Linked DNA regions of Ilumatobacter coccineus YM16-304. Each later gene encodes a partner of the first gene's protein in a complex. Links are inferred from orthologs where the notes say so. Each region holds a gene or a part of one and is shown on either strand. Other genes may lie near its edges. The genes, in order: dnaN and dnaX.

Region 1 (8,015 bases):
GCTGCGGATGCAACTGGCCGAGAGCGTGTGGTTCTCGACGTTCCAAGACGTGCAGCCGATCAGTGCCGACAACGACACCCTGCGACTCCTCGCACCGAGCGGCTACGTCCGGGATCGCATCCTCAAGCGCTACCTGCCGCTGGTGACCGACGCGCTCGAAGATGCCGGCGAAGGGCATCGCACGATCGAGATCGACGTCAAGGCCGGTGCCGACCACGACGAGTCGGTCCCCGACGAGCACCACGCGGCGCCGATCGACAACGCCCCGGCCGACACCGCGCACCAGAGCGACACCGCGAACACCCCGTCGAACATCCACCTCGACACCGGCCCGGCCGCACTGTCGGAGCGTGACCTCGTCCTCGAAGACGCCGGGCTCAGCAGTGACTACTCGTTCGAGACCTTCGTGAAGGGCGCGTCGAACCAGTTCGCCCTCGCCGCGGCGTTGCGGGTGGCCGAAACCCCTGCTCGCAGCTACAACCCGCTGTTCATCTACGGCGCCGCAGGGCTCGGCAAGACCCACCTGCTGTACGCGATCGGCCACTACGTCCACTCCAACTACCAGCACCACAAGGTGCGCTACGTCTCCACCGAGACGTTCATGAACGAGTACGTCGAGTCGATTCGTCAGAACACGACCAACCTGCTGCGTCAGCGATACCGCGACGTCGACGTGCTGCTGATCGACGACATCCAGTTCATCGCCAACAAGGAAGGGCTCCAGGAGGAGTTCTTCCACACGTTCAACGCGTTGCACGGTGCCAACAAACAGATCGTCATCAGCTCCGATCGCACGCCCGACAACATCCCCACGCTGGAAGAACGCCTTCGCAGCCGGTTCAAGTGGGGACTCATCACCGACATCCAGCCGCCCGACGTCGAGACCCGTCTGGCCATCCTGCGCAACAAGGCGGATCGCGAAGACGTCGACGTGCCGGCCGCGGCACTCGAGTTCATCGCCGAGAACATCTCGACCAACATCCGTGAACTCGAAGGCGCGCTCGTTCGCGTCATGGCGTTCGCCAGCCTCAGTCGCCAACCGATCACCATCGACCTCGTCCAGAGTCAGCTCGAAGATCTCCTCACGCTGAGCCAGCCGAAGATCCGCACCGACGAAGAACTCCTCCAGGAGATCGCCGACATCTTGCGCTTCGACGTCGAAGCGCTCAAGGGCAAGAGCCGGCAACGCCCGCTCGTCACCGCCCGCCAGATCGCGATGTACGTGTTCCGCGATCTCACCGACCTGAGTTACCCGGCGATCGCCCGTCTGTTCGGCGGGCGCGATCACACCACCGTGATCCACGCCAACGACAAGATCCAGCGCCTCATGAAGGAACGCAAAGAGATCTACGACCAGGTCACCGCGCTCATCTTGAAGCTCAAGGCATAGCGCCGCCGCCATGCACCAGGTCCAGCACCCGGCAACCGGCCATCGAGCGGTGATCGCCGGCGAGACCGCGCGACCGACCGCACATCTCTGCCGTGACGACAGCGGGTTCGGTCGCGTCTCACCCGGTCGAACACCCGCGCGGGGGACAACGATGGGGACGTCGGTCGGACAGCGCGCCGTCGCGCGGGGGACAACGCGCTGTCGTCCACCGAGTTACACGACTGTGAGATTCGAGCTGGGGATGACCACGTATCCCATGTGGACGCGATCAACCGCCGTACGCTGCACGTACGCGGGTTGTTCACAATCCACAGCCCCTACTACTTCTATTGTCTTTGAAACATCCATGCATGAGGAGAAGTGCCCACTGTGAAGTTTCGTTGCGAACGTGACGTCCTGGCTGATGCTGTCGGCTCCGCCGGCCGCGCCGCCACCAACCGAACCGGAACCCTGCCGGTGCTCGCCGGTGTCCGGATGGAGGTCGCCGGTGACACGCTCACGGTGACCGGCACCGACCTCGAGCTGACGATCCGACTCACCGTCGAAGTCGGCGGAGAACAAGACGGTGCTGCCGTCGTTCCCGCCCGCCTCGTCGGCGACATCGTCAAAGCCCTGCCCGCCGGCGCCGTCGAGATCTCACTCGACACGTCCGGTGACTCGGGCGAGATGTCGATCAGCGCCGGCCGCTCCCAGTTCTCGGTGCGCCCGCTGTCGCTCGACGACTACCCGGCACAGACCGAACCGAGTGGCGAAGCGGTCACCCTGTCGGCCGAGACGATGTCGGATGCACTGCGTCAGGTCGTCCGCGCCGCCTCGACCGACGATGCACGCGCCGTGCTCACCGGTGTGCTCCTCGCGTCGGAAGACGAAGGCGTCCGCATGGTCGCGACCGACTCGTACCGCCTCGCGGTGCGTGACCTGCCCGACTCGACGGTGCTCGGCTCCGGCCAGAAAGTCCTCATCCCCGGTCGTGCGCTCAACGAGTTGCAGCGCGTGATGGGCGACGTCGAAGAGCTCACCGTCCGCTTCGGCGAACGTGAAGCCACCTTCGAAGCCGGCACCACACGCCTCAGCACCCGGCTGATCGAAGGCGAGTTCCCGAACTATCGCAACCTGCTGCCCTCGAGCTACCCGAACCTGCTCACCGTCAGCAAGGCGTCGATGATGGAAGCGATCCGTCGTGTGAAGATCCTCGCTCAGGACTCCACCCCGGTGCGCCTCACCCTCGGCGGCGACACGGTGCAGCTCACCGCGATCACCCAAGACGTCGGTAACGCGGCGGAAGAGATCGACGCCAGCTACGACGGCGCCGAGATGACCGTGGCGTTCAACCCCGACTACCTCGCCGCCGGCATCGACGCGATCGACGCCGACGACGTGACGTTGGCGACGATGGACCCGATGAAGCCCGCCGTGCTCCGCGGCGCCGGCCAGGAGGACTACCTGTACCTCCTCATGCCGGTCCGCGTGCCGTGACACTCTGAGCGCTCGGAGGCCGCTCCCTCGCTTGCGCTCGCCTGCGGCTCGACCCTTCGATGGCTGGGTCTCGCGCGGGGATGTCTGGCTGGTGGTGGGGAACACTCGGGGTTGGTGGTTGCTGACGTAGCCTCGAAACACTGTGATCGTTTCTCGGTTGGAGCTCATCGACTTTCGGAATTATGTGTCGGGTGAGTTCGACCTGCTCGACGGCACCACGGCGGTCATCGGCGACAACGGGCAGGGCAAGACCAACCTGGCCGAAGCACTCGCGTACCTCGCGACGCTGTCGAGCTTTCGCGGTGCCCCCGGTGACGCGCTCGTCCGAGTGGGGGCCGACCAGGCCATCATCCGTGCCACGGTCCGTCACGACGACGGACGCGAATCGCTGATCGAGGCGGAGCTCACCGTCGTCGGCCGCAACCGCGTCCAGGTCAACAAGCAGAAGCTCAAGCGGGTCCGCGACCTGCTCGGCACCGTGCGCGTCACGGTGTTCTCGCCCGACGACCTGATCGTCGTCAAGGGGTCACCCGGCGATCGACGCCGCTTCATGGACGACACCCTCGTCGCGCTCGCCACCAAGTACGACGCCATCCGTCTCGAGATCGATCGCATCGTCAAGCAGCGCAACAGCCTGCTCAAGCAAGCCCAGAAGGCCGGGCATCGCGCCGAGAACCTGCCCGACGACATCGCGGTCACCCTCGACGTGTGGGATGCGAAGTTCGTCGAGCTCGCCGATCAGTTCGGCTACGCACGAGCAACACTCGTCGCCCGCATCACGCCGATGGTCCAAGACGCGTACGACCAACTGGCGGGGGAGTCGTCGCCGATCGAGCTGCGCTACGAGCCGGAGTGGCGCCAGATCGGTCTGCTGAAGGCGCTTACCGCGGCCCGGCCGATGGACCTGCGGCGCGGCGTGTCGACCGTCGGCCCGCACCGCGACGAACTCGCCCTGTCGATCAACGGACTGCCGTCACGAACACACGCGTCGCAGGGGGAGCAGCGCACGCTCGCGCTCGCGCTGCGACTCGCGTCGCATCGCCTGGTGACCGAGCGAACCGAATCGGCACCCGTGCTCGTCCTCGACGACGTGCTCAGCGAACTCGACGACGGCCGGGCCACCGCGCTGCTCGAACACCTTCCACCCGGCCAGGTCGTGATCACGACGGCCAGCGAACTCCCCCCGGCCGCGCAAGCCGACAGAGTGCTGCGCGTGAAGGCTGGCGAAGTCGTCACCGAATCCTGATCGCCGCGCGGTCGAGTCCACCGAGCGCTGTGCCCGGGCCGGCCTCAGTCGAGATGTACCGTGGCGCTGACGATGGCCACGCCGCCCGAGGTGCACAGCTCGAGCGCCGTGTGATGATCGCTGGTGACCGGTCGAATGGTGCGTCCGGTCGGCAGCGTCCCCGACACCACGTTGACCATGCTGATCTCCTCCTCGCTGCCGGTCGCGGCGAACGGTTGACCGTCGTGGAACAGGTGCAGCGCGAGGAACTCGTCGATCGGGTCGGCCGACGTGGCCGACCGTGACGAGCTGACCACTTGCACGTCGACGTCGACGTCGGTCGCCGCGTTGTAGCGAACGTCGACCGAACTCACCGAGGTGCCCGGCTGGAGGGGGAGGGGCGCGAGCAGGCAGTCGCGTCCGGAGCCGGGCGACCGCAACCACAGCAGGTTCTTGTAGTCGAAGCCGGCCCCGCCGTCTTCGGTGGCGGCCGGCGTGAAGTCGGCGCCGCCGACGAAGACCTCGGTCGTCGGCAGCTTCACGTAGCGATCGTCGTGGTCGTGATCGACGTAGTAGCCGTTGACGTCGACCACCACCGACACGGTCCCAGAGTTGTTGTAGATCTCGAACTCCTGGTCGACCGAGAGCTCGGTGACGACGGCGTTCGGCACCGGCGGTTGCCCGGGAGCCGGGTTGAGACTCGCCGCGGTCGGACGGTCGCCGCCGGCCCACACCGTGAGGTACGACTGCTCGGTGGCGCCCAGTGCGGTGATGTTGAGCGAGAGCGCCGATGCATCGGTCGGGATCGAACCGCTGCACGGTGTGCCGGCCTGCTGCGCGTCGATCGTGTGAGTGTCGGCCGGCCCGAGCCCGATCGAGCGCGGTCCGACCGTGTTGGGTGCCGGGCGGGTGTCGGCCAGTCGACACGGTTCGATCGGCACGAGCACGGCGCGCTCGCCCGACGACACCCCCGCCGACGCGAAGTGTTGGGTCGTGGCGCCGATGGCGGTGCCCGCGATCAACAGGGTCGTACCGGCAGCGAGCGATCTGAGCTTCATACGACGATGGTGGCAGACCCACGAGTGGCGTCGCGACCGTTTTGCCGATGCGTGTGATGCCAGCGCAGCCGTTCGATCGACCGGTTCGAGAAGGCGTTACGGTGACGGGGTGGACGATCCCGTTCCGATCACCCGATCGCTCGACAACATCATGAAGTCGCTGCGCGGCACCGATCGGATCCAGGTCGGGGGCCTGTTCAGCAAGTGGGACGACGCGGTCGGGGCGCAGATCTCGGCGCACGTCAAACCGATCAAGCTCGACAAGGGCACCCTGCTCGTCGAAGCCGACGAAGCAGCGTGGGCGACACAGGTGAAGTTCCTGAGCGACACGATCATCAGCCGACTCCACGACGTCGCACGCGTCGACATCGACCGTGTCGAAGTGCGCGTGAAGTCCGCTCGCCGCGGCCGCTGACCGCCCTGTCGACGACGTGCACGACACGTGTGCAGGTCCGATGCGCCGACATCAGTGCGCGCTGGCCGTCGCGTGACCGATTCGCGACGCGGAAACGGTTGTCCACAGTTAAATCACAGACCTGTGGTTTACCGATCGTGCCATGGCGAATGACCCATCTCCGGCACACCCCGCTGGTAGGCTGAGAGCCAATTGTTCTGGGGGTTTCCTCGCCGGTCTGACGCACCTGGCTGAGGTGTTTCCCGAGGCGACGATCGTGCCCCGAACGGGCATCCAAACAACTCCAACCCAACGCTCGCGGCCCGATGTGGCCCGAGGAGTCGACGAAGAAGGTACGAGTGTCCTCAGACACCGCAATCAACGAACTCCCGAACCCCGACGACGACGCCACCACTCCCATCCAGCGCCCTGTCGCGTCGGACGCGGACGTCGACGAGGCGGGCGATGATCCGGCCGACGTAGCGAAGGCGCCGCGCCGCAAGCCACAGGGCGACGCGGCCAAGACCACGGCCGACTACGACGCAGCCGCCATCACGGTGCTCGAAGGCCTCGACCCGGTGCGCAAGCGCCCGGGCATGTACATCGGCTCCACGGGCCTCACCGGTCTGCACCACCTGATCTGGGAAGTCGTCGACAACTCGGTCGACGAAGCCATGGCCGGCCACTGTGATCGCATCAGCATCACCCTCACCGCCGACGGCGGATGCAGCGTCGCCGACAACGGTCGCGGCATCCCGATCGATCCGTTCACCACCGGTGAACACGCCGGCAAGTCGGCTGCCGAAGTCGTGCTCACCGTGCTGCACGCCGGCGGCAAGTTCGGCGGCGACGGCTACAAGGTCTCGGGTGGTCTCCACGGCGTCGGCGTGTCGGTCGTCAACGCCCTCTCCACCAAGCTCCTCATCCAGGTCGACCGCAACGGCGATCGCTACGAGCAGACCTACGCCGACGGCGGCGCCCCGCAGAACAAGATGGAGAAGGTCGGCCCCACCCCCAAGGGTGAGCGCGCCACCGGCACCACCATCACGTTCTGGCCCGACCCGTCGATCTTCCAGGCCGAAGGCGTCGAGTTCGTGGCGCGCACCGTGCTCGAACGACTCCAGACGATGGCGTTCCTCAACAAGGGCCTCATCATCGACTTCACAGACGAGCGTCCCGAACGCGAGCAGGAGATCACGTACCAGTACAAGAACGGCCTGGTCGACTTCGTCAAGCACCTCAACGCCACCAAAGACCCGCTGTTCAGCAAGGTCTGCCAGTTCGAAGACGAAGACGACGACGGCCAGATGCTCGACGTCGCCATGCAGTGGAACACGGGCTACCACGAAGGCATCCACGGCTACGCCAACGGCATCTCCACCATCGAAGGTGGCATGCACATCGAAGGCTTCCGCTCGGCGCTCACCACCACGATCAACAAGTACGCCCGCGAGAAGAACCTCCTCAAGGAGAAGGACGCGAACCTCACCGGCGACGACGTGCGTGAAGGCCTCACGGCGATCGTGTCGGTCAAGCTGCGCGAACCGCAGTTCGAAGGCCAGACCAAGGCCAAGCTCGGCAACGTGCCCATGCGCTCGTTCGTGCAGAAGGCCACCAACGAGATGCTCGCCGAGTGGCTGCAGGAGAACCCGGCCGAAGCGAGCAAGCTGGTCAAGAAGGGTGTCGCCGCCGCGCAGGCACGAGCCGCCGCGAAGAACGCCCGCAACGCGATCCGTCGCAAGACCGCACTCTCGGGTGCCGGCATGCCCGACAAGTTGAAGGACTGCCAGTCGAAGAACGCCGACGAGTCCGAACTGTTCATCGTCGAGGGCGACTCCGCCGGCGGCACCGCGGTCGACGCTCGCCATCCGTACAGCCAGGCGATCCTCCCCATCCGCGGCAAGATCCTCAACGTCGAACGTGCCCGCATCGACAAGATGCTGAAGAACAACGAGATCCAGGCGCTCATCACCGCCATCGGGGCCGGCGTCGGCGACGAGTTCGACGTCGAGAAGGCTCGCTACCACAAGGTGATCTGCCTGGCTGACGCCGACGTCGACGGCAGCCACATCCGCACGTTGCTGCTCACGTTCTTCTTCCGCCAGATGCGCGAGATGGTCGAAGCCGGTTACTGCTACATCGCGCAGCCGCCGCTGTACTCCACCGAGGTCGGCAAGGAGAAGGTGTACCTCAAAGACGACGTCGCCAAGGCCAAGTTCCTCGAAGAGCGCCCCAACCACAAGAAGAACTTCGCCCGCCTCAAAGGCCTCGGCGAAATGGACTGGGAAGAGCTCCGCGCCACCACCATGGACCCGAACACGCGCACGCTGCTGCAGGTCAACGTCGACGAAGCCGCCCGCGCCGACGAGATCATGTCGACGCTCATGGGCGACGACGTCGCCACCCGCCGCGAGTTCATCACCACCAACGCCCGCGACGTCCAGAACTTGGATTTCTGAGTTTCGTGGTCAC
Region 2 (8,078 bases), 4.2 Mb from region 1 along the record:
GGGATGCTGCTCACCTGAGCGCCACCGACGATGGCGTCGACGCGCACCTCCCACGCACCCGGGATGTCGAGCGGGAGACCCTGCGCCTCGAGGCGGACGGCGCGTCCGGTGCCGGTGAGTGGGATCGCCTGGGTGATGGTGCCGATGTTCCGATCGTTCGGCGGCGCCGTGAGCACGAGGCTGAGGTTCGAGATGCCCTCGGCCGGACCGCGGACGTCGACTTCGATGCCGACGAGACCGGCGACGTCGTCGGTGAAACTCAACCGCACGTCGAGGTCGGAACCCTCGAACGTCGGCGACGTCGTGACCTTGTACGGGATGCGCGGCGTGGTGTCGATGTTCGGCGGTGACAGCGCGAGCATCCACGAGCTCAGCGCCAGGATGACGACACCGATGCCGGCTTCTGCGCCGAACGCACGACGCAGCCGGTCGGCGAGCGGCACGCTCATCTCGTGAGCGCGCGCGAGGCGCTGCGCCACGAACTGGCGAGCGGTGATCGCGAGGAAGATCATGACCGCCACCACGATCGACTTGAGGAGGAGCACCCGCCCGTGGCCGCTGTCGAACAACGCGCCGCCGTCGAGGCGGATGAGTTGGATCACGCCGCTGACGACCGTGACGATGATGGCCACGATCGAGACTCGGCCGAATCCACGGACCGCGTGGACGAGGTCTTCTTCGCCGGGGCCCGACAGCACGACGCGGGCCAGCAGGATCACGCCGCCGAGCCAGACCGCCATGGCGAGCGCATGGACGATGCCGACGAGGACGCCGATCGCGGCGAGGTCGCCGAGCGTGCGGGTCACGCCGGTCATCGCCACGGCGAGCGCCGGGATGCCGAGACCGGCGATCTGTGTGGTCGGGTCGATCGCCCGATCGGGGCGGAACGCGACCCACGCCGAACCGATCACGAACACGAGTCGGAGGATGACCGCGCGTCCGGCCCAGCCCGCGTCGAGCAGGTCGATCCATGCGGTCGGGCTGAAGCCGCTGCCGAGGCCGCGACCCGTGGAGGCCGCGGTGGCCGCGGCCGTGAAGAGCAGCGTCGAGATGAGGGCCACGACCCAGACGCCGCGCAGGAACTTCACCGTGACCAGGTACTCGACACCTTCCGGCCAGGCGGTGGTGATCAGGACGAGGCCGCCGAACAGCGCGGCGATCGACAGCGTCGACAGGAGGCGTCCGAGCCACACCGGGCCCTGTCCGCCGCCCGACGTGGAGAAGTCGGTGACGACGATCTCGTCGTCACCGTCGGTGTCGGTGGCGGGGGTCGCGATCGGCGCGACGGTCGTGTCGGGGGTGTCGGTCTCGGTGCCGTCGTCGGACTCGTCGACGATCTCGGCGACGGGGTCGTTGGTGACGCTGAAGGTGATGGTGCCTTCGCCGTTCGCTTCGCCGTCGGTGTTGGTGACCTGCCAGCGGATGGCGCACGTGCCGCGCCCTACCGGTTCGAGGATCTGTGCCGTGAGGAGCAGTCCGTCGTCGCCGACCTCGGGTTCCGACAGCGGGATCTGCTCGGCTTCGCACGACAGATCGATCGTGTTCACGTCACCGAGTTCTTCGGTGAAGGTGATGACGACCTCTTCGGGAGCGACGTCGCGGCTGGCGCCGGTCGCCGGCGACGAGTTGACGACGGAGTTCTCGGCGTGGGCGATGCCCGGAGCGACGGCCGAGAGGCCGAGCGCCGTCAGCAGGCCGATCACCAGACCGAGCAGCGCTCGCCGAGGCGCGCGCTGACGGCAGCGTTCCGCGGTGCCGTCGGGGCGGCCCGTCCGTTGCTCGACGAAGGGGGAATTCACGATGCGCCGAGGCTAGTGCCTGGACCCCTGACGTGTGCATGCTCTCGCTCCGCTCCGGCGCCGAAGCCCCAGCGCAGCGGCCCGGCGCGACCGGGCGGCGCGGAGCCGTGGTGGCCGCTCACGACCCGTCCCGAACACAGCCGTTCACCCCGAGCTCGGAGGCGAGGTCGTTGCGGCCGAGGGTGAGTTCGGTGATCTCGGTGCTGATCGCTCCGATGCCGTCCGGGTCGTCGACGATCGTGGTGCTGAGCGCTCGGTATCGCCCGGCGAGCTCGGACGTGGTGGTGGCGAAATCGAGATGCGTGCTGCGCAGCGAACCGTCGACGAGGAGATCGCGAGTTCGTTCCGACTCGGCACCGAAGGCGAGCGCGACTTCGTCGGCCCAGTCGGTGGCGCTGATGCCGTCGGGAGGTGAGGGGAGCGCGTCGAGTCGAGCGTTGGTGTCGGCGCAGATCGTCTCGATGGCTTCGACGTACCCGTCGCCGACCAGCGCAGCGGTGTCGGACCCGCTCGACTGGCACGCACCGGTTCCGACCGCGGCGACGACCGTCAGCAACCAGGTGATTCGCATGCCCGAACTGTAGAACGGCCGCCCGCCCCCGCCCCGCCACACGACCATTTCTGCCCAGGCCAAATGTTGTCGCGTGAGGGTGATTTTTGCCCAGGCCAATTGTCGTCGCGTGGGGATGATTTCTGCCCAGGCCAAATGTGGTCGCGTGAGGGTGATTTTTGCCCAGGCTCGATGTGGTCGCGTGGGGGTGATTTTTGCCCAGGCTCGATGTGGTCGCGTGGGGGTGATTTTTGCCCAGGCTCGATGTGGTCGCGTGGGGGTGATTTTTGCCCAGGCCAAATGTGGTCGCGTGGGGTGGCGTCTTGGGGTGTGACATGGCATCGGTAGGGTGAACGGCGATGGCCACCCAGTCGCTGTATCGCCGGTATCGGCCTCGTCGCTTTGCCGAGTTGAAGGGTCAAGACCACGTCGTACGCGCGTTGCGTACGTCGGTCGCCGAAGGCCGTGAAGGCCAGGCATACCTGTTCTCCGGACCGCGAGGAACCGGCAAGACCACCTCCGCGCGCATTCTCGCCAAGGTCCTCAACTGTGAGAACCCGCAAGACGGCGAGCCGTGCTGCGAATGCGAATCGTGTATGTCGGTGGAACGGGGCACCAGCTACGACGTCCACGAACTCGACGCCGCCAGCAACAACGGCGTCGAAGCGATGCGCGATCTCATCGAGAAGGCCTCGCTCGGCACGCCCGGTCGGCACAAGGTGTACATCCTCGACGAGGTGCACATGCTCACCAAGGGCGCCGAAGCAGCACTGCTCAAGACGCTCGAAGAACCCCCGGCGCACGTCGTGTTCGTCCTCGCGACGACCGACCCGCAGAAGATGTCCGACACCATCCGGAGCCGCACGCAGCACCTGCAGTTCCACCTCCTGCCCGCCGACACGCTCAACGAGCACGTCAAGTGGGTGGCGAGCGATGCCGGTCTCGAGGTCACCGACGAAGCGATCGAGCAGGTGCTCGCTCAAGGTGGCGGGTCGGCGCGCGACACGCTGTCGGCGCTCGAACTCGTGGCCAACGCCGGCGGCGGAGCGTCCGAAGTCATCTCGCTCGACGAGTTCGCCGAGGCGATGATCGAGCACGAGCCGGGCCGAGCGCTCACCATGGCGGCTCACGCGATCAGTCGTGGCCGCGACCCGCGCACGCTCACCGAAGAGCTCATCGGCTTCCTGCGCAACGGCTTCCTCTCGTTGATGGCCCCCGAGTTGGTGCAGCTCCCGTCGCAACGCCTCGAGGCGCTCACCGAACTGGCGCGTCGCGTCGGCCCGGCCGGACTCGTCCGCGGGATCGAACAACTCGGTACCGCACTCACCGACATGCGCCATGCGCCCGACCCGCGAGTGCTTCTCGATGTGGCCATCGTGCAGCTCACGTCGGAGGCGGCGTCGTCCGACCTGTCGGGGATCGTCGCCCGGCTCGCCAAGCTCGAGCGGCAGATCGCCGACGGCGTGCCCGCGGGCGGCGGTGCCGCTGCACGTCCGTCAGCCCCGGTGTCGGCGGCGGCACAGGCGGAGGCGACCAAGCCGCCCGCTGATCCCGCCACCGGCCGAGCGCCGCTGGGCGGACGGGCCAAGCGAGCCGCGGCGACCGCCCCCGAGCCATCTCCTGCTCCCGACGCAACGCCCGCCGCCGGCGCCGCGGCTCCGGCCGCCGCCGAGTCCGCACCCGCCGCGGAGGCACCCGCGGCCGAGGCCGCGTCGGCACCGCCTGCCGACGACGTCACGGCGCCCATTCCCGTGGTCGACGCCGCCTCGGAGGCTCCGCCGGCTGCCTCTGCCGAACCCGACGCGGCAGCGCCCGTCGTGTCGAACGGCGAGGTGAAGGAGAGCGACTGGGACCAGATCAAGGGCGGGCTTCGCGGCATCACCCGCGCACTGTTCGCTCCGTCGGTGTTCGTGTCGGCCGGACTCAACACGCTCACGATCGGGCTGCCCAACGACTCGCACCGCGCCAAGTGCGAGCAGCATCGTGACGCGATCGAAACAGCGCTGTCGCAGCACATGCGCAGCAAGGTCACCCTCACCCTCGTCGACAACAGCGGTGGTGGTGGCCCCGGTGGCGACGGCGGTGGGAGCGACTCGCCGCCGCCCGATCCGGCTGGGGCAGGCCCAGCCGAACGGGCTCCCGAGCGTGCTGCTCCAGCCGGCGCAGCCGAGTCGGGTGCGGCCGGTGCGAATCTGCGTGCCGTTCCCGATGCAGCGTCGGGCCGAGCGATCGCCGAGCAGGCTCGACAGAGCGGTCCCGAACCCGACCCCGACGAAGCACTCGTTCCGACGCTCGCCGCGTTGCCCGACGACGACGAGATCGACCTCGACGACCTCGTCGACGCTCCGCCCGAAACGGTGAAGACCCCGATCGACCGCCTGGCCGACGCATTTCCCGGGTCTGAACTCGTCGACGACATCTACTGATGGCCTCCACCTACACCCAGCCGGTTCAGGTGCTCATCGACGAGCTCGGACGCCTGCCGGGCGTCGGACCGAAGTCGGCGCAGCGGATCGCGTTCCACCTGCTGAAGATCCCGGCCGACGACGTGGCACGCCTCGCCGAGGCGATCACCGTCGCCAAGGCCAAGGTCCGATTCTGCGAGCGGTGCTTCAACGTGGCCGAAGACACCTACTGCCCGATCTGTAAGGACGAGTCGCGTGACAACAGCATCGTGTGCGTGGTCGAGGAGTCACGGGACATCGTCGCCATCGAGAAGACCGGCGAGTTCCGGGGCAGGTATCACGTGTTGCTCGGTGCGATGAGCCCACTCGAGGGCATCGGACCTGAACAGCTCAAGATCCGCGAACTGGTGTCACGCATAGGGCCCGAAGGGATCGACGAAGTCATCCTGTGCACCAACCCGAACACCGAGGGCGAGGTCACGGCGATGTACCTGGCTCGGCTGCTCAAGCCGATCGGACTCGCGGTCACGCGCATCGCGAGCGGCCTTCCGGTCGGTGGCGACCTCGAGTACGCCGACGAACTGACGTTGGGTCGTGCCCTCGAAGGCCGACGCAGCGCGCTCGACGACTGACGACGCGAACCCGCTCGCACCGTCTCGCTCCGTCACGTGTGACGTCTGGCTCGTCATCGTCGCCGCGTGCTCGCGACGATGGGGCATGACCATCGATGTGCCGGCCGACCCGTTCTCGATCACCGCCGAATGGCTGACCGCGGTGTTGCCCGACGATGTGCTGGGTGGAGCGACGGTCGACGAGGTCCGTGCGTCGGACATCGGCGAGGGAACGGGCATCTTGGGGGCGATCGCGCGCCTGCACCTGACGACGTCGGGCGGCGACGGCTCGGCGCCTGCGTCGCTCGTCGCGAAGATGCCGTGCTCGGAGCCCGCCAATCTCGAAGTCGCGATCGTGCTGGGCATCTACGAACGCGAGCTCAACTTCTTCGAGACGATGGCTCCGACGACCTCGTTGCGCGTGCCCACGCCGCACGTGTCGATCCGGGGTGACGACGGTCGGTTCGTGCTGCTGATGGAGGACCTGTCGGGCGACTACGACGTCGGCGATCAGGTGGTCGGGGCCACGATCGCAGAAGCGGAGTCGGTGATCGACGAACTCGCCGGGTTCCATGCGCACTGGTGGGAGCACGACGACCTGGCGTCGATGGACTGGGTGCCGTATCCGAATGCGCCGGCGTACGCCGCTGCGGTCCCCGGCATCTACCGCGCTGGTCTGCCGGTGCTGCAGGACGCCTGGAGTGATCGCGTGTCGCCGGAGGCGATCGCGCTCGCCCTCGACATCGACCCGGTGTTCGAAGAACTCCTGGAGCGCACGGCGGGCGGGCCCGCGACCGTTGCTCACGGCGACACCCGGCTCGACAACATCCTGTTCGCCAAGGACGACCCGTCGCGGATCGCAGTGATCGACTTCCAGTTGATGCTGCGCGGTCGGGGCGTGGCCGACATCGCCTACTTCATCGGAACGAGCATCGATCGCGACGTCGCGGCGGCGAACTGGGAGTCGCTGCTCGGTCGCTGGCATGCGGCGGTCACCGCAGCGGGCGTCGACTACTCGTGGGACGACTGCCTGCTCCACTATCGGGAGGCGGCGATGTACTACCTGTCGGGTGCGATGTCGCTCCTCGGGAGCTTCGACACGGGCAACGACCGCGGTGCTGAGCTGGCCGCCGCCTACAGCACTCGGATCCTGGAGCACTGCGTCGACATCGACGCTCGCTCGGTGCTCTGAGCCGACCGCACCCGAAAATGAACTGAGGCACCATCTCCACGAACCGGTAGCGGGCGGACGGGCCGGTTCATTTCGATGATGCCTCAGAGGCTGTCGATCACCTCCGTGTGTCACGGTGGCGGTCGAGCGATCAAGTTGTTGCGATTACATTACGAAAATTCTGAGCTCTTGTCAAGAACTTGGGACAAAAGACAGGTCGATCGTCAGAATCTCATCAGAATCAGCGGAAAAACTGACGTTGAGCGAACTTTCGAACACGGAGAGAGCTTACTCACTCAACGTGGAATCAACGCCACGGAACGAAAGATTCTCGCGTTTGCCCTGCTCTCGGGTCGTCAGACCGTCGTGTCAGACCGTCGTGTCGGACCGTCGTGTCAGACCGTCTTGAGGATGATCGCGTCACCCTGGCCGCCACCGCCACACAGGCCGGCAGCGCCGACACCACCGCCGCGACGCTTGAGTTCGTGCAGCAGGGTGAGCGCGAGTCGGTTGCCGCTCATGCCGATCGGGTGACCGAGTGCGATGGCGCCGCCGTTGACGTTGACGATCTCGTCGGAGATGCCGAGTTCGCCGATCGAGGCGATCCCGACGGCAGCGAACGCCTCGTTGATCTCGAAGAGGTCGAGGTCGGCGATGGCGATGCCGGCCTTCTCGGCGGCGTTCATGATGGCTCGACTCGGCTGCGACAGCAGCGACGCGTTGTCGGGGCCGGCGACCATGCCGTACGACACGAACTCGCCGAGCGGTTCGACGCCGCGTCGCTCGGCCTCGGCCTTCGACATGACGATCACGGCCGATCCGCCGTCGGACAGTTGCGACGCGTTGGCTGCGGTGATGGTGCCGTCGGGGTCGAAGGCGGGACGCATCTTGGCCAGCGTGTCGACCGTGGTTCCCGGACGCACGCCTTCGTCGTGCTCGACGAGGATCGGGTCGCCCTTGCGCTGCGGCACCTCGACGCTCACGATCTCATCGGACAGGCGTCCTTCCTTGATGGCGTTCGCCGCTCGCTCGTTGGAGGCCGCGGCCATCTCGTCCTGCTGCTGCCGCGAGATGCTGTCGCCGGTGTAGCGCTCGGTGCCGAGGCCCATGAGGCATTGATCGAACGAGCACCAGAGGCCGTCGGCGATGATCGCGTCGCGGAGTTCGGTGTTGCCGTAGCGGAACCCGCCGCGAGCACCGTCGGCGAGGTACGGAGCATTGGTCATCGACTCCATGCCACCGGCCACCACGATGTCGGCGTCGCCCATCGCCACCATCTGGTGGGCGAGGTAGATCGAGTTGAGGCCGGAGAGGCAGACCTTGTTGACGTTGACGGCGGGGACCGACATCGGGATGCCGGCCTTGCTGGCGGCCTGACGGCTCGGCACCTGCCCCTGGCCCGCCATGAGCACCTGGCCCATGATGACGTGGTCGACCTCGTCGGGGGCGACGCCCGCACGCTCGAGTGCTGCGGCGATGGCGAAGCCACCGAGGTCGGCGGCCGAGAACGACGCGAGCGCGCCGCTCATCTTCCCGATCGGG

The links.
Region 2: the proteins of dnaN (region 1) and dnaX are in contact, whole or in part, in a cryo-EM structure (PDB 8GIZ), measured with the Escherichia coli proteins. The link is inferred for Ilumatobacter coccineus YM16-304 from one-to-one orthologs.

The regions. Positions count from the first base shown.
Region 1 is NC_020520.1:249-8,263, forward strand. The notes cover bases 905-3,812. They hold dnaN (DNA polymerase III subunit beta), read left to right. Parts: upstream 905-1,759; coding sequence 1,760-2,866; downstream 2,867-3,812. Other genes in these bases: dnaA (chromosomal replication initiator protein DnaA), read left to right, coding at 905-1,390; recF (DNA replication/repair protein RecF), read left to right, coding at 3,024-3,812. In the rest of the region: more of dnaA, read left to right, coding at 1-904; more of recF, read left to right, coding at 3,813-4,112; YM304_RS00020 (hypothetical protein), read right to left, coding at 4,157-5,149; YM304_RS24950 (DciA family protein), read left to right, coding at 5,259-5,564; YM304_RS00030 (DNA gyrase/topoisomerase IV subunit B), read left to right, coding at 5,903-8,002. UniProt on the Escherichia coli protein: Confers DNA tethering and processivity to DNA polymerases and other proteins. Acts as a clamp, forming a ring around DNA (a reaction catalyzed by the clamp-loading complex) which diffuses in an ATP-independent manner freely and bidirectionally along dsDNA.
Region 2 is NC_020520.1:4,208,106-4,216,183, reverse strand. Bases 2,271-5,241 are described here. They hold dnaX (DNA polymerase III subunit gamma/tau), read left to right. Parts: upstream 2,271-2,708; coding sequence 2,709-4,775; downstream 4,776-5,241. Other genes in these bases: recR (recombination mediator RecR), read left to right, coding at 4,775-5,241; YM304_RS18625 (hypothetical protein), read right to left, coding at 2,271-2,370. Also shown: YM304_RS18630 (copper resistance CopC/CopD family protein), read right to left, coding at 1-1,799; more of YM304_RS18625, read right to left, coding at 1,918-2,270; more of recR, read left to right, coding at 5,242-5,386; YM304_RS18610 (phosphotransferase), read left to right, coding at 5,472-6,557; YM304_RS18605 (acetyl-CoA C-acetyltransferase), read right to left, coding at 6,932-8,078. UniProt on the Escherichia coli protein: Part of the beta sliding clamp loading complex, which hydrolyzes ATP to load the beta clamp onto primed DNA to form the DNA replication pre-initiation complex.